3 regions of the Actinoplanes sp. NPDC051346 genome follow, and region 2 is predicted to be linked to each of the others. Evidence: predicted binding sites of a transcription regulator. Region 2 holds the regulator's gene; each other region holds the start of a gene.
What was found. Region 2 encodes HrcA, which represses chaperone genes, less so after heat shock. Its sites were predicted from a motif close to GGTTNGCACNCTCNNNNNGAGNGTGCNAACC; they were not measured.

Region 1 (5,396 bases), on a different contig from region 2:
CGTACGACGACGTCAACCGGCTCTGCGGCGAGCTCGTGGAGACCGACGAGTTCGAGGACACCGCGTTCGTCAACGTCAACGTGCGCCCGTTCTACGCCGAGGGCTCCAAGACCCTCGGGTACGAGGTCGCCGAGCAGCTCGGCTGGCGCATCCCCGCCCAGGTGGTCATCCCGATGGCGTCCGGGGAGCTGCTCACCAAGGTGGACAAGGCCTTCAGCGAGCTGGTCGAGATCGGCCTGGTCGAGGCTCCCGAGGGAGGCTGGACCGTCTTCGGCGCCCAGTCGGCCGGCTGCAACCCCATCGCCGTCGCGCTGCAAGACGGCACCGACCAGATCACCCCGGTCAAACCGACCGGCATCGCCAAGTCCCTGAACATCGGGGATCCGGCGGCCGGCGCGTACGCGATCGAGGCGGTCCGGCGCACCGGCGGCTGGATGGACTACGCGGACGACGACGAGATCCGCGAGGGCATCCGCCTGCTCGCCCGGACCACCGGCATCTTCGCAGAGACGGCCGGCGGCACGACCGTGGCGGTGCTGAAGAAGCTGGTGGAGAGCGGCAAGCTCGACCCCGACAAGGAGACGGTCGTCTACAACACCGGCGAGGGTCTCAAGACCATCGACGCGGTCGCCGAGCTGGTCGGCCCGACCCACCGCATCAAGCCCTCCCTCCGCGGCGCGCGCGATGCCGGGCTGCTGGGATAACACTGTGTAGCGAGCTATCTGCCGTACGTCAGGAATTCCTTCCCGCGAGGGCTTGCGCCAGGATCGTGGGGTCGGCAGGATGCTCTACGCGGGAGGACGCGACGCCGTACGTGGCCCCACCTTCGAGCTTGGCGACAATCTCTCGGGGCCCAACGACCCAGTGCCGGAGGCGCTGTGCGCGCGTCCTCCCGACCAAACTTCCGGCCCCGCTCTCCGCGGCGCTCGGTGCTTTCTTCAGCGGCGCCTGATGCTTTCTTCAGCGGCGTCTGGTGCGCAGCTTGCGGATCCACGGGCGCAGGGCCGCCTCGGCGTAACCGCCCTTGTCGAGACCCGCGTGCCGCTCGAAGACGTTGCGGCTGCCGTAACTGCCGGTCGCCAGCCACGAGTAACCGCACGCCACCCAGTAGGCGGGCCAGAACAGCGGGCCGAGCACGGCGTACTGATCCGCGTGCCGGCTCTCGTGTGCCAGCAGGTCGGAGCGGTCCTTATGGAGCAGCCACTCCGCGGGCCTTCGGGTGATGATCACCGAGCCGACGGTGAAGCAGGTCGCGGGCGGCACCCTGAACCGGTATCCCTCGGCGACCAGGATGCCGTCGCGTCCTCGGCGGACCCGCGCGCCGGTGAGGACGGCGACGGCCAGGCCGGCCAGCGTGGTGCCGTTGACCGCCGTGAGCGTCGACCGGGCCAACGGCCACCGGCGCAGCCGCGCCCGCCCCGACTCTTCCGGGCCGGTGGTTCCTTCCGGGCCGGTGGACCCGGGCGGTTCTGGGCTCATGCGCGGCGGCGCATCTGGAGCTCCCACAGGCCGGGGACGACGGGGTGCGGTACCCGTACGCCGGTGTCCTCGAAGCCCAGCCGCTCGTAGGCGCGGACCGCCCGGTCGTTGCCGACCACGACCTCGAGCATGAGCTCCCGCCGTCCTACGGAGAGCGACCATTCGGCCACTGCCTCCATCAGGGAGGCGAGCACTCCCCGGCCGCGGTGCGTCGGCGTGATGTAGACCGCGAAGACCACCGTCGCGGCTGGCTCCTCGGGCAGGACCGTGCCGCCGGCGTGGCCGATCAGCCGGCCGCCCGGGTCGGCGACGAACTGGGCGAGCTGAATGCCCGTCGACGCCTGCACGATCCGGCGCCGATAGTCGGCGTGGGGGCGGGCCGCCGCCTGGGCCAGGGTCTCCAGGAAGGCGAGCGGGCTGTCGGCCAGCATCTCCAGCCGCAGCGCCCGCATCCGGGCCGCGTCGCCGGGCGTCACCCGGTGCACGGTGAGGGTGGGCGTCAACGCGCTGGTGAGGGTGGGCGCCAACGTGCTGGTCATGCTTGTCTGCCTACCTGGTGGCGCCCGGTCAGGCAAGCCGGACCGCCACTATTGCCGCCCTCGGGAGCGTGCGGATTTCCACCATCCAGCGCTCCCGCGGGCCCCCCGGCCGTGGTCGTTGTCCTTGCACTCGACCCCCGAGAGTGCTAAACAAGTTCTTGGCACTCGCGCCACGTGAGTGCCAGCAGGTCGGGACGGTGGGGTCGCGGCCACGGCGCCGCCATCGGTGCCGGGGCACGGGACCGGTCGTCGCGGGCTATCCGGCTCGACCTGAGGACGTCGCATCGCCAGGTGGTGACGTCCGCAGCGTTTCCTCACCGTGCGGAGGGCTAGGCCGAGCAGGCCCGGCACCGCGAATGTCCAGGAGGACACAGCCGTATGGCCAAGATCATCGCATTCGACGAGGAAGCTCGTCGCGGCCTCGAGCGGGGCATGAACCAGCTCGCCGACGCCGTCAAGGTGACGCTCGGCCCCAAGGGCCGCAACGTCGTGCTCGAGAAGAAGTGGGGCGCTCCCACCATCACCAACGATGGTGTGTCGATCGCCAAGGAGATCGAGCTCGAGGACCCCTACGAGAAGATCGGCGCCGAGCTGGTCAAGGAGGTCGCGAAGAAGACCGACGACGTTGCCGGCGACGGCACGACGACGGCGACCGTCCTCGCCCAGGCGCTGGTCCGTGAGGGTCTGCGCAACGTCGCGGCCGGCGCGAACCCGATGGCCCTGAAGCGGGGCATCGAGGCTGCCGTGGCCAGCGTCTCCGAGGGTCTCTCGCAGCTCGCCAAGGACGTGGAGACCAAGGAGCAGATCGCCTCCACCGCCTCCATCTCCGCCGGCGACTCCACGGTCGGCGAGATCATCGCCGAGGCCATGGACAAGGTCGGCAAGGAAGGCGTCATCACCGTCGAGGAGAGCAACACCTTCGGGCTCGAGCTGGAGCTCACCGAGGGCATGCGCTTCGACAAGGGCTACATCTCGGCGTACTTCATGACCGACGCCGAGCGGATGGAGGCCGTCTTCGACGACCCGTACATCCTCATCGCGAACAGCAAGATCTCCGCGGTCAAGGACCTGCTGCCCGTCCTCGAGAAGGTCATGCAGGGCGGCAAGCCGCTGATCATCATCGCCGAGGACGTCGAGGGCGAGGCCCTGGCGACCCTGGTCGTCAACAAGGTCCGTGGCACCTTCAAGTCCGTCGCCGTCAAGGCCCCGGGCTTCGGTGACCGCCGCAAGGCCATGCTGGACGACATCGCCATCCTCACCGGCGGCACGGTCATCAGCGAGGAGGTCGGCCTCAAGCTCGACGCCGCCGACCTGAGCCTGCTGGGCCAGGCCCGCAAGGTCGTCATCACCAAGGACGAGACCACCATCGTCGACGGTGCCGGCAACGCCGAGCAGATCCAGGGCCGGGTCAACCAGATCCGCGCCGAGATCGAGAAGTCGGACTCCGACTACGACCGCGAGAAGCTGCAGGAGCGCCTGGCCAAGCTGGCCGGCGGCGTTGCGGTCATCAAGGTCGGCGCGGCCACCGAGGTCGAGCTCAAGGAGCGCAAGCACCGCATCGAGGACGCCGTTCGCAACGCGAAGGCGGCCGTCGAGGAGGGCATCGTGCCCGGCGGTGGCGTGGCGCTCGTGCAGGCCGGCAAGACCGCGTTCGACAAGCTGGACCTGGCTGGCGACGAGGCCACCGGCGCCAACATCGTCAAGGTCGCGCTCGACGCCCCGCTGCGTCAGATCGCCGTGAACGCCGGCCTCGAGGGCGGCGTCGTGGTGGAGAAGGTCCGCAACCTCGAGTCCGGTTGGGGCCTCAACGCCGCGAACGGCGAGTACGTCGACCTGCTGGCCGCGGGCATCATCGACCCGGCCAAGGTCACCCGCTCGGCGCTGCAGAACGCCGCGTCGATCGCCGCGCTGTTCCTCACGACCGAGGCGGTCGTGGCGGACAAGCCCGAGAAGGCGGCGGCCCCGGCCGGTGCCCCGGGCGGCGGAGACATGGACTTCTGAGTCCAGAGCCACGCTGAAACGGGCCGTCCCTTCGGGGGCGGCCCGTTTCGTCTTAGCTGACGGACGCGCCGTCAGCGGCAGTGCACGCCCCCGATGGCCGACCCTCGGTCGCGCCGGCCGCGCACCACCGCCGGAAGGCACGCACAGTCCCCGCCTACCGTGTCAGTTTCAATCTGGAACGGACTATACTCGATGGCGTGCGACGGGACGATCTCACGGACGCGGACTGCGGCATCGCGCAGGCTCTCGGCGTGCTCACCGACTGGTGGACGTTCCTGATCGTGCGCGACATCGCCGGCGGGGTGACCCGCTTCGACGCACTGCAACGCGAGCTCGGCATGAGCCGTCGGGCGCTCACCGACCGGCTCGGCGGCCTGGCGGAGCACGGCGTGCTGCGCCGGGTGGCGTATTCCGAACATCCGCCGCGCTACGACTACCTGCTGACGGAGAAGGGTGAGGGCCTGCTGCCCGTACTCATCGCGTTGCAGGACTGGGGCACCCGGCACGTGATGGGCGACGGGTCGCTGACCGCGACGGCCGCGCCCACCTCCGCCGAGGCGCGCCGGGTGCACGGCCTAGTCGGTCGCCGCATCGCGCACCTGACGGTCGGAGCGCCCACGGTCCTGTACTTCTTCCCGGGCGCCTACGCCCCCGGAACCCAGGGATATCCGCCCGGTTGGACGGATATTCCGGGCGCCGGCGGCTGCACGCTCGAGTCGACCACCTATGCCGCGCGGGCCGCCGACTTCGCCGCCCGGGGAGTCGAGATCCGCGGCGTCAGCACCCAGCGCCCGGACCAGCTCGACGCCTTCGCGGCGTACGCGGGACTGCCGTTTCCGCTGCTGTCGGACACCGACGGCAAGCTGGCCGCGAGCCTGCGCCTGCCGACCTTCCGGGCCGGCGGCACCGACCGGTTCAAGCGCCTGACCCTGTTCGTCGACGCCACCACGACGATCCAGTCGGTGCAGTTTCCGGTCACGGACCCCGCGGGTTCCGTCGCCGAGATGCTCGTCACGATCTCCGGCTGAGAAACATCCTTCCCCGGTCTGACCGCCGACGGCGCTACGGTGGGGTCGTGCGTTCTCCCTCCGTGTCCCGGTATTCGGCCGGGCGGCTCTCGCCGATCCGTCGCGTCGCCGACCTCAAGCGGCTGCGCGACGAGCAGTTCGACGTGCTCGTCATCGGCGGTGGAGTCACCGGTGCCGGTGCGGCCCTGGACGCCGCCTCCCGCGGCCTGAGCGTGGCCCTCGTGGAGGCGCGCGACCTGGCCTCCGGCACGTCCAGCCGATCCAGCAAGCTGATCCATGGCGGCCTGCGCTACCTGGAGCAGTTCGAGTTCCACCTCGTGCACGAGGCTTTGACCGAGCGCGGCCTGCT
Region 2 (5,396 bases):
GGCAGCTTCGCCCCGGTCAGCCGGTCGGTCGCCTCCTCGTGCAGCACGAAGGCCGCCGCGGCGGCCGACAGCCGCGCGGCGGCCTGCTTGGTCGACACGTCGGGGTCGCCGGACACCAGCGGCAGCCAGGGCCGGCGTGCCTGCTTGGCGGCCTCGCGCGCGGTGGAGACCCACTTCTCCCGGGCGCGTACGCCCCGGTCTCCGCGCCACTGCGTCACCGCCCGGGACGCGGCCCAGGGAATGATCTCGTCGACCCCGATCTCCGTCATCGCCTGCACGGCGAGCTCGCCGCGGTCACCCTTGGCGATCCCCTGCACGACGACCAACCGTGGGTCCGGCGCGGGCGTGAGGGTCCGCTCCCCGACCTCGACGTCGATGCTGCCCCGGCCGACCCCGGTGACCTCGGCACGCACCGAGCCGCCCCGCCCGTCGGCGAGGACCAGGGCCTCCCCGACCCGCAGTCGCTGCACGTCGGCGGCGTGATGGCCCTCCCGGCCGGCCAGCGTGAAGCGCCCGGACGTGGGCAGGTCGTCGACGAGGAACAGGGGCGCGGACACGGTCAGTGCCCGTTGAAGGCGTCCCGCATGCGCGAGAAGAACCCGCCCTGCTTACTCAGCTCGGCCACGTCCTCGCCACGGGTCTTGGCGAAGTCGCGCAGCATCCGCTCCTGGTCGGCCGTGAGCTTGGTCGGGGTCTTCACGTCGAGGTGCACGAAGAGCTCGCCGCGGCCCTGCCCGCGCAGGTGCGGCACGCCCTTGCCGCGTACGCGCAGGGTCGAAGCCGGCTGCGTGCCGGGCTTGACCTCGATGTTCTCCTCCGAGTCGAGGGTCTTGATGGTCAGCCGGGTGCCGAGGGCCGCCGCCGTCATCGGCAGGGTGACGCGGCAGTGCAGGTCGTCGCCCTTGCGGGAGTAGACGTCGTGCGGACGCTCGTGGATCTCCACGTAGAGATCGCCGGCCGTGCCGCCGCCGGGGCCGACCTCGCCCTGCTGGGCCAGGCGGATCCGCATGCCGTCCTCGACGCCGGCCGGGATCTTGACCGTCAGCGAGCGCCGGGTCCGGATCCGGCCGTCGCCGGCGCAGGTCGGGCAGGGTTGCGGGATCACCGTGCCGTGACCCTGGCAGTTCTGACAGGGACGCGACGAGACAACCTGGCCCAGGAAGGTGCGCTGCACCGACTGGACCTCGCCCCGGCCGCCACAGGTCTCACAGGTGGCCAGATGGGTGCCGGGCGCGGTGCCGGCGCCGGTGCACTGGGTGCAGAGCACCGCGGTGTCGACGGTGATCGGCGCCTCGACCCCGAACGCGGTCTCGACCAGGTCGAGCTCCAGGCGCAGGATCGCGTCGGCGCCGGGCCGGGTGCGCGGCCGCGGGCCCCGGGCCCCGGCGCCGCCGGCGGCCGTGCCGAAGAACGCGTCCATGATGTCCTGGAAGCCGACGAACGGGCCGGCGCCGCCGGGACCGCCCGGACCGGCACCCGCGCCGCCGCCGGGGGCGAGAGGGTCGCCGCCCAGGTCGACGATCTGCCGCTTCTGGTCGTCGGAGAGGACCTCGTAGGCTGCGTTGATGTCCTTGAACTTCTCGTGCGCCTCGGGATCGGGATTGACGTCGGGGTGGTACTGACGGGCCAGCTTGCGGTAGGCACGCTTGATCTCGTCGTCGGTGGCTTCGCGGCTGATGCCGAGAATTCCGTAGTAGTCCTTCGCCACAGGGTTTCGAGTCCTCATGTCTGCCCCGCGCTGTGCGCCGGAGACCGTCGTCGCTTTTGCTTCAGTTCTGGGCCAGCAGATCGCCAACGTAGCGTGCCACGGCACGCACCGTGGCGATGGTGCCGGGGTAGTCCATCCGAGTCGGCCCCAGCACGCCGAGGCCACCAACGATTGTCGTACCCGGTCCGTAACCGGTGCTCACCACCGACGCCGCCCGGAGATTGTCGATCTCGTTCTCGTCGCCGATGCGGACCCGGGTGGTGCTGGGCTCCACTTCGCCGATGAGCTTGAGCAGGATGACCTCCTCCTCGAGAGCCTCCAGCACGGGACGCAGCGAACCCTGGAAATCCAGGACGCCGCCGCGGGTCAGGTTGGCCGTGCCGGCCAGGGCGAGACGTTCGTCACTGCGCTCGACCAGGGTCTCCAGGAGCACGGAGGCGACGCACGCCACGGTGTTGCGCTTCTCCGGGGCGGACTCGTCGACCAGCGCCTGCACCAGCGGCGGCGTGTCGGCGAGCTTCACCCCGGTCAACTTCGCGTTGACCTTGCGCCGCATGTCGAGCACGTCGTCGGGGCCGGTCGGCGCGGGCAGCTCGACGAGCCGCTGCTCGACCCGACCGGTGTCGGCGATCATCACGAGCATGATCCGGGTGGTGGAGATCGGCACCAGCTCGAGGTGCCGCACGGAGGAGCGGGACAAACTCGGATATTGCACCACGGCGACCTGGCGGGTGAGCTGGGCGAGCAGGCGCACCGTGCGGTGCACCACGTCGTCCAGGTCGACCGCGCCGGCCAGGAACCGCTCGATGGCCCGCCGCTCGGCCGGGCTCAGCGCTTTGACCCGCGACAACCGGTCCACGAAGAGCCGGTAGCCGGCGTCGGTGGGCACCCGACCCGCACTGGTGTGCGGCTGGCGGATGTAACCCTCCTCCTCCAGCACGGCCATGTCGTTGCGGACGGTGGCCGGGGAGACGCCGAGCTGGCGGCGCTCGACGAGGGCTTTGCTGCCCACCGGCTCCTGGGTGGCGACGTAGTCCTCGACGATGGCGCGGAGCACCTCGAGCTTGCGGTCATCGAGACTCATGACCCCTCCACCCTGTCCCCTGGCACTCCGTCAAGTCGAGTGCCAGTCTACGACGCCCCCGGTCGCCGCGCGATGATCGACCGATGATGCAGAGGCTACTTAGCCGAGTGTCTATTCTTCGACCTGGGCCGGGTGTTGCCCTCGCCACGATCGGCCCGCGGTCCTACCGTGTGGGCCATGACTGAACCGCCGCGCCCGCCCGGTGAGGGAAATCCCTCGGACCCCACCGCGCCTTTCCACCAGTATCCGGGCAGCCAGGGCTCGGCCCCGCCGCCGCCCCCGGCCTACGGATCCCCCCAGCCTCCGTCCTACGGAGCTCCCCAGCCCCCGCCCTATGGCGCCCCGCCGCCCACCTCCGGCGCCGGCGGGTACGGCCCGCCGCCGAGTTCCGGCGCGGGCGGATACGGACCCCCGCCCGGCTCCGGCTCCCCGTATGGCGCTCCCGGCGCGTACGGCCAGCAGCCCGGCTACCCGTCGAAGGGCTACGGCCAGCCCGGTGGCGACGACAAGACCTGGATCCTGCTCGCGCACTTCGGCGGCATCGTCGTCGGCTTCATCGCTCCGCTGGTAGCGCTCCTGGCCCGGGGCAACGTGTCACCGACGGTCCGTGCGCACGCTGTCGACGCACTCAACTTCCAGATCACCTGGGCGATTGCCACCATCGCGTCCAGCATCCTCGCGGTGTGTTCGGCGGGTCTGCTCTTCTTCCTGCCGTTGGCCGCATGGGTGGTTGTCGTCGTGTTCTCCCTCATCGCCGGCATGAAGGCGAACGAGGGCACGCCGTACAAATATCCGATGTCGATGTCGTTGATCAAGTAGCGCGTGGGGCGGCGTCGGCACTCGGCGGCGCCGCCCAGGTCACACGAGGTCGCGAACTACCGCGTCGGCCAGCAGACGGCCACGCAGGGTCAGAACCGCCCTGCCTTCCCCGTACGCGATCGGTTCGAGAAGTCCGTTTTCCAGGGCCCGCCGGGCGCCGTCCTGGCGGGCCAGGCCGAGCGGCAGCCCGTCGGCCAGCCTCAGCCGCAGCATGACCTCCTCCATCCGGCGGTCCTCGCCGCTGAGCACCTCCCGGCCCAGTCCCGGCGAGACCCCGTCGGCCAGCCGCTTCGCGTACGCGGAAGGGTGCTTGACGTTCCACCACCGCACCCCGCCGACGTGGCTGTGCGCGCCCGGCCCGAGGCCCCACCAGTCGCCGCCGGTCCAGTACAGGCGGTTGTGCCGGCACCGCGCCGCCTCCGACGTGGCCCAGTTGGAGACCTCGTACCAGGAGAATCCCGCCGCCGCGAGGGCCCGCTCGGCGGCCAGGTAGCGATCGGCCGCGACGTCGTCCTCCGGGTACGGCAGTTCGCCGCGGCGCATCCGGCCGGCTATCCGCGTGCCGTCCTCGACGATCAGCGAGTACGCGCTGACATGGTCGACCCCGGCCGCGATCGCGGCGTCGAGCGAGGCGGCGAAGTCGTCCGCGGTCTCCCCGGGCGTCCCGTAGATCAGGTCCAGGTTGACGTGGTCGAACCCGGCTTCCCGGGCCTCCACCGCGGCCTGGGGCGCCCGCCCGGCGGTGTGCCGGCGGTCGAGAATCGCGAGCACGCCGGGCGAGGCCGACTGCATGCCCAGCGAGATGCGGTTGTATCCGGCCTTGCGCAGCGCCTGCAACGAGGCCGGGGTCACCGACTCGGGGTTGGCCTCGGTGGTGATCTCCGCGTCCGCGGCCAGGCCCCAGGTGCGGTCGATGCCCTCCAGGATCCGGCCCAGGTCGCCCGGGTCGAGCAGGGTGGGCGTGCCGCCGCCGACGAAGACCGTGTCGACCCGCGCCCGCAGGATCCCGCCGGCGAGCGCGAGCTCGCGCAGCACCGTGTCCGCGTACTCGTCGCGGCTCGCCCCGCCACCCAGCTCGCTCGCCGTGTACGTGTTGAAGTCGCAGTAGCCGCAGCGGCTCGCGCAGAACGGCACGTGGACGTACACGCCGAAGCCGCCGCGGCCGGCCTCGCGCAACGCCGAGGCGGGCAGCGAACCGTCAGCCGGCACGGGCTCGCCGTCGGGCAGGGGACCAGGCATCTGCCAAGTGTGCACGGGCACCGTTAGGGTTCGGTCATGGCTCTGGTCCGTACCGTCACCGACGCCGGGGTTGCCACCCTGACGCTGGACAGCCCCTCGAACCGCAACGCGCTGTCCTCCCAGCTCATGACCGAACTGCTCAGCGGCCTCAGCGCCGCGCTGACCGACGCCGCCGTCCGGGCGGTGGTGATCTCCCATACCGGCCCGGTGTTCTGCTCCGGGGCCGATCTGAAGGAGACCGCCGAGGCGCGGGAGAACGGCCGGGTCCCCGCCGAACTGCTGGCCGACGTGCTGGCGGCCATCTGGGAGTTCCCCAAGCCCGTGGTGGCCAGGATCGGCGGGCCGGCCCGCGCCGGCGGGCTCGGCCTGGTCGCCGCGGCCGACATCGCCGTCTGCACCCGCGAGACCACGTTCGCCTTCTCCGAGGTGCGGCTCGGCGTGATCCCTTCTGTGATCAGCGCCACCGTGCTGCCCCGGCTGGCTCCCCGGGCCGCCGCGGAGCTCTACCTGACCGGCAACGTGTTCGACGGCGCCCGGGCGGAGCAG
Region 3 (5,396 bases), on a different contig from region 2:
ATGACCTCGGCGACCCCGAGCGCCACCGCAGCGGCGGCTATCCCGGCGAGAGCCGCTCGGAGAACGGCATCCCGAGGAACGGCTCCCCGGAGGTCGGTCGGCCCGGGATTGGCCGCCGGAGGTGGCGAGAGCTTCACGGGTTTCATCCTGCCCCGCCCGGGCCCGATCGCTCCTTACGAAGTCATGACGGCCGGGCGGCGCAGGCGGAACCCTGACGAACGGCGGTCGGCATGAGCACGCCCTGGTTGCGAACGTCGCGGACGCGCTAGGAGATCGTGACGGCCAGGCGCAGCGGCGGCAGCGCCTCGACCAGCGCGTCGAGGAGATCCACCCCGCACCGGTCGGCGCGCGGTTCCGGCAGAGCCGGCAGGCCCGCGACCGGCAGCTCCCACACCACCCGTCCCGGCGACAAACTCTCCAGCGCCGCGTACCAGTGCTGCAGTGGCTCCCTCAGCTGGACGTGCGCCGCGAAATTGCGCCGCCGGCGGGTCTGGTCCTCGTCGCGGCGGCGTTGCAGGGTGGCCGGGTCGGGCAGGTTGACGAGGGTGGCGTCGGCGAAGCCGAGCCGGCCGCCGCGGAACGCCTCCCGGGTGACCGCCAGCTCCCGGTCGAATTGGGCTCGGGGCGCGAGGCCGAGCGCGGCCATCCCCCACGCGTAGTGCAGCTTCACCGGGTCGGTGTCGCAGAATGCGACGCCGTCCTCGCGCTCCAGGTCGAGGGCCGAGGACCAGCGTTGTATGCCCGCGCGCACCCAGTGCCGCGCGAGCGCCGTCGCGTCCGTCGGCTCACGGCCCGTCATCTGGTATTCGGCGACGTACCTTCCCGCGTACCGGCGGCACCAGGAGGTTTTCCCGGCCGCCGTGGGTCCCTCCACGACGACGATCATCCGCGCACCCTTCCCCCGGTGGAGTTTGCATCACACACGAGAAAGGGCGCGCCGCGGAAGCGACGCGCCCTAGCCCGTTGTCCGGTCGGACGGTCGGTCAGAAGCCCGGGCCGTGCTGGTGGCCGTGGCCACCGTGGCTGTGCCCGTGGCCGCCGCCTGCCGCCGGCTCCGACGCGGCCGGCTTCTCCACCACGAGGCTCTCGGTGGTGAGCAGCAGGCCGGCGATCGACACGGCGTTGGAGACCGCGTTGCGGGTCACCTTGACCGGGTCGATGATGCCGGAGGCGGCGAGGTCGACGTATTCGTCGGTGGCCGCGTTGAGGCCGTGGCCCCACTTCAGCTCGGCGACCTTGCCCACCACGACGTAGCCGTCGTGACCGGCGTTCTGCGCGATCCAGCGCAGCGGCTCGACGAGCGCCTTGCGGACGATCGAGACGCCGACCGCCTCCTCGCCGGTGAGGCCGAGGTCGCCGTCGAGGGCGGAGACGATATGCGCGAGGGCGGCGCCGCCGCCGGGCACGGTGCCCTCCTCGACCGCGGCCTTGGTCGCCGCGATGGCGTCCTCGATGCGGTGCTTGCGCTCCTTCATCTCGACCTCGGTCGCGGCACCGGCCTGGATCACCGCGATGCCGCCGGAGAGCTTGGCGAGCCGCTCCGAGAGCTTCTCGCGGTCCCAGTCCGAGTCCGACGCCTCGATCTCCTTGCGGATCTGCGCGACGCGGTCCTCGATCTCGGACTTCTTGCCACCGCCGTCGACGATGGTCGTGTTCTCCTTGTCGACCACGACGCGCCGGGCGGTGCCCAGCATGTCGACGGTGACCTGGTCGAGCTTGTAACCGAGCTCGGGGGCGATGAGCTCGCCGCCGGTCGCGATCGCCATGTCCTGCAGCATCGCCTTGCGGCGGTCTCCGAAGCCGGGCGCCTTCACGGCGGCGACCTTGAAGGTCTTGCGCAGGGCGTTGACCACGAGGGTGGACAGCGCCTGGCCCTCGACGTCCTCGGCGATGATGAGCAGCGGCTTGCCGCCCTGGAGGACCTTCTCCAGCAGGGGCAGCAGCTCCTCGACGCTGGAGATCTTCTGGGTCGTGATGAGGATGTAAGCGTCCTCGAGCACGGCCTCCTGCGCCTCGGCGTCGGTCACGAAGTTCGGCGAGATGAAGCCCTTGTCGAACTGCAGGCCTTCGGTCACGACGAGCTCGGTGCTGAGCGCGGAGCCCTCCTCGACGGTGATGACACCGTCGCGGCCGACCCGGTCCATCGCCTCGGCGATCAGCTCGCCGATGGTGGCGTCCTGGGCCGAGATAGTGGCGACGTTGGCGACCGACTTGTGGTCGGAGACCTCGACCGCCTTGGCCAGCAGCGCCTTGGAGACGGCCTCGGCCGCCTGGTCCATGCCGCGCTTGAGGGCGATGGGGTTGGCACCGGCCGTCACGTTGCGCAGGCCCTCGCGGACCAGCGCCTGGGCGAGCACGGTGGCCGTGGTGGTGCCGTCGCCGGCGACGTCGTTGGTCTTGGTCGCCACCTCCTTGACGAGCTGCGCGCCAAGGTTCTGGTACGGGTCGGTGAGCTCGATCTCCTTGGCGATGGTGACACCGTCGTTGGTGATCGTGGGCGCGCCGAACTTCTTGTCGAGGACGACGTTGCGGCCGCGCGGGCCGAGGGTGACCTTGACCGTGTCGGCGAGCGTGTTGACGCCGTGCTCCAACAGGTGCCGGGCGTCGTCAGAGAAGCTGAGGATCTTCGCCATTTATGGTCCCTTCACGCACCACCGCCCTGACCCGAGGACTCGGGTCAGGGCGGGAAGCACTGTCAGTAGGTCACTTCTCGATGACCGCGAGGACGTCACGGGCGGAGAGCACCAGGTACTCCTCGCCGGCGTACTTGACCTCGGTGCCGCCGTACTTCGAGTAGAGGACGGTCTCGCCGACCTTGACGTCGATCGGGACGCGGTTGCCCTTGTCGTCGATGCGGCCGGGGCCGACGGCGAGGACGGTGCCCTCCTGCGGCTTCTCCTTGGCGGTGTCGGGGATCACGAGGCCCGACGCCGTCGTGGTCTCAGCCTCGTTCGCCTGGACCACGATGCGGTCCTCGAGCGGCTTGATCGCAACCTTGGTCGCGGTAGTCACGGGCATACCCTCCTGGGTACAGGTTTCGCCGGCCGGTGTCGGCCGATCTCATGCCTCATGCCACCGGGCGGGGCCGTCGTCGCGGGTGCCGGTCCGCCTGGCGCAAGCGCACTCCCCCGGACGGGGCGCGCGCTGGCACCCTCAGGTTGAGAGTGCTAATCGGAGATTATGCCGGAACTAGCACTCCGTCAAGGAGAGTGCCAACACGGCAGAATGACTCGGCGTGGACCTGGAACTGCTTGCCCGCCTCCGTACCCCGGAAGGGTCTGAGGCTCTTGCCGCGGCGGCCGAGGTGGCCGGCGCTGATCCGCTCGCCGCGGCCTCGGCCCTGCGTGCCCGCGGCGTCGCGGCGCCGCTCGCGGCCGCCGCTCTCACCCAGACCGACCTGCGACGACGTGCGGAAACAAAGTTCGGCGCGGAGGCGGCGGCGATGTTCTTCACCCGGGCCGGCTTCGAGCAGGCGACGCGCGCGGTGGTGGCGGATCGCCGCGCCGCGCGGCTGCGCGCGGCAGGCGTCACCACCCTCGCCGACCTGGGGTGCGGGCTGGGCTCCGACGCGCTGGCGGCGGCCCGTCAGGGCATCCGGGTGTACGCGGTGGACGCCGACCCGCTGACCGCCGCCGTCGCCGTCGCGAACGCGGCAGCGGCCGGGCTGGCGGAGTTGGTGACCGTGGAATGCGCCGACGCGACCTCCGTCGACGTGGAGAAATTCGACGCGGTCTTCGCCGATCCGGCCCGACGCCGGGCGGGTCGCGGCCGGGTCATGGATCCCCAGGCGTGGTCGCCGCCGTGGGACTTCATCGCCGGGCTGCCCGGCCGGGTGCCGCGTACGGTGCTGAAGCTGGCGCCGGGCATCGACCATGCCCTGCTGCCGCCGGGGGCCGAGGGTGAGTGGGTGAGCGTCGGCGGCGATCTGGTGGAGGCAGCGTTCTGGTGCGGGCCGCTCGCGGAGGTGCCGCGACGGGCGGTGCTGCTGCCCTCGGGCGGCACGCTGCACGGCTCGGGGGTGGCGGCCGCGCCGGTCGGAGCGGTCGGACGGTTCGTCTACGACCCGGATCCGGCCGTCGTCCGCTCGCATCTGGTCGCCGAGTTCGCGGAGGGGATCGGGGGCCGGCTCGCCGACCCACAGATCGCGTACGTCTACACCGACGATCCGGTCGACACCGCGTTCGCCCGCCGGCTGGAGATCACCGACGTGTTGCCGTTCTCGCTGAAGCGGCTGCGCACCCTGCTGCGCGAGCGCGGCGTGGGCCGGGTCGAGATCCGCAAGCGCGGTTCCGCGCTGGAGCCGGAGCAGTTGCGCCGTGACCTGCGGCTGCGCGGCGACGGCCCGGCGTCGCTGGTGTTGACCCGGGTGGCGGGTGCACCGACCGTGCTGGTGTGTCGATAGCCTCGCTGGTCATGGCCAAGAAGGCGGCCGGGACGCCGGCGACCGTATTGCTGTCCGCGGAGAACGTGCCGCACGACCTGCACCCGTATGACGTGTCTCCGGAGGCGCCGAACTACGGGGCGTTGGTCGCCGAGGCGCTCGGGGTGCCGCCGGAGTCCCTGTTCAAGACGTTGATCGCCGAGGTCGACGGCGCGCTGACGGTGGCGGTCGTGCCGGTGACCGGCGAGCTGGATCTCAAGGCCCTGGCCGGCGCGGCCGGGGGGAAGCGGGCGACGCTCGCCGACCGGGCGGCCGCCGAGCGCAGCAGTGGTTACGTGCGTGGCGGCATCAGCCCCCTGGGGCAACGCAAACGTCTACCCACGGTGATCGACGACTCGGCGGTGGCGCTGCCGCGGATGTACGTCTCGGCCGGTCGCCGCGGTCTGCAGGTGTCGCTGGCGCCGCAGGACCTCGTCCGGCTGACCGGCGCCACTACGGCCCGCATCCGGGGCTGAGGGCGGGGCGAAACCGGAAAAGCACCGGATTCGGAGCGTAACGTGACCTAGCGTCGCTTTGTGGAATACCGGCGGCTGACCGGTTGTGCCGCACCGCGTCACGGGAATACGTTGCCCGACACAACAAACTTTTTGGTGGAGCGGCGATCCCGACTGCGCGCGTGGGGAAGAAAGGACACCAGGAATGCGTAGGGGAATCTTCGCCCTCGCGGCGGCGGGTCTGCTGGCCGGCGTAGCGGCCGCCTGCGGCGGCGACGGCGACGGCGGCACCAGCGGGTCGTCCGTCGGTAAGGTCGGCATCATCCTGCCCGACACCGCGAGCTCCCAGCGATGGGGCACCGACGACCCGAAGTTCCTGAAAGCGGCGTTCGACGCGGCCGGGGTGGCGGTCGACATCCAGAACGCCCAGGGTGACAAGAGTTCGTTCCAGACGATCGCCGACGGCATGATCTCCAGCGGGGTCAAGGTCCTGATGATCGTGAACCTGGACTCCGGCACCG

Region 1: the regulator HrcA is predicted to act here: its motif matches at 2,175-2,205, upstream of groL (chaperonin GroEL).
Region 3: the regulator HrcA is predicted to act here: its motif matches at 3,143-3,173, upstream of groES (co-chaperone GroES).

What each region holds. Positions count from the first base shown of each region.
Region 1 covers NZ_JBFBAJ010000012.1:190,563-195,958, forward strand. Annotated here, with positions in the region: gene thrC (threonine synthase) at 1-704, shown strand, start outside; gene AB0M36_RS27655 (hypothetical protein) at 961-1,479, opposite strand; gene AB0M36_RS27660 (GNAT family N-acetyltransferase) at 1,476-2,018, opposite strand; gene groL (chaperonin GroEL) at 2,397-4,019, shown strand; gene AB0M36_RS27670 (winged helix-turn-helix transcriptional regulator) at 4,217-5,047, shown strand; gene AB0M36_RS27675 (glycerol-3-phosphate dehydrogenase/oxidase) at 5,110-5,396, shown strand, end outside.
Region 2 covers NZ_JBFBAJ010000018.1:61,444-66,839, reverse strand. Annotated here, with positions in the region: gene AB0M36_RS33005 (16S rRNA (uracil(1498)-N(3))-methyltransferase) at 1-557, opposite strand, end outside; gene dnaJ (molecular chaperone DnaJ) at 560-1,708, opposite strand; gene hrcA (heat-inducible transcriptional repressor HrcA) at 1,770-2,792, opposite strand; gene AB0M36_RS32990 (DUF4870 domain-containing protein) at 2,970-3,611, shown strand; gene hemW (radical SAM family heme chaperone HemW) at 3,651-4,850, opposite strand; gene AB0M36_RS32980 (enoyl-CoA hydratase-related protein) at 4,887-5,396, shown strand, end outside.
Region 3 covers NZ_JBFBAJ010000026.1:40,895-46,290, forward strand. Annotated here, with positions in the region: gene AB0M36_RS36765 (molybdopterin-dependent oxidoreductase) at 1-41, opposite strand, end outside; gene AB0M36_RS36770 (hypothetical protein) at 266-886, opposite strand; gene groL (chaperonin GroEL) at 984-2,633, opposite strand; gene groES (co-chaperone GroES) at 2,704-3,018, opposite strand; gene AB0M36_RS36785 (class I SAM-dependent methyltransferase) at 3,236-4,402, shown strand; gene ybaK (Cys-tRNA(Pro) deacylase) at 4,414-4,896, shown strand; partial or broken gene AB0M36_RS36795 (sugar ABC transporter substrate-binding protein) at 5,081-5,396, shown strand, end outside.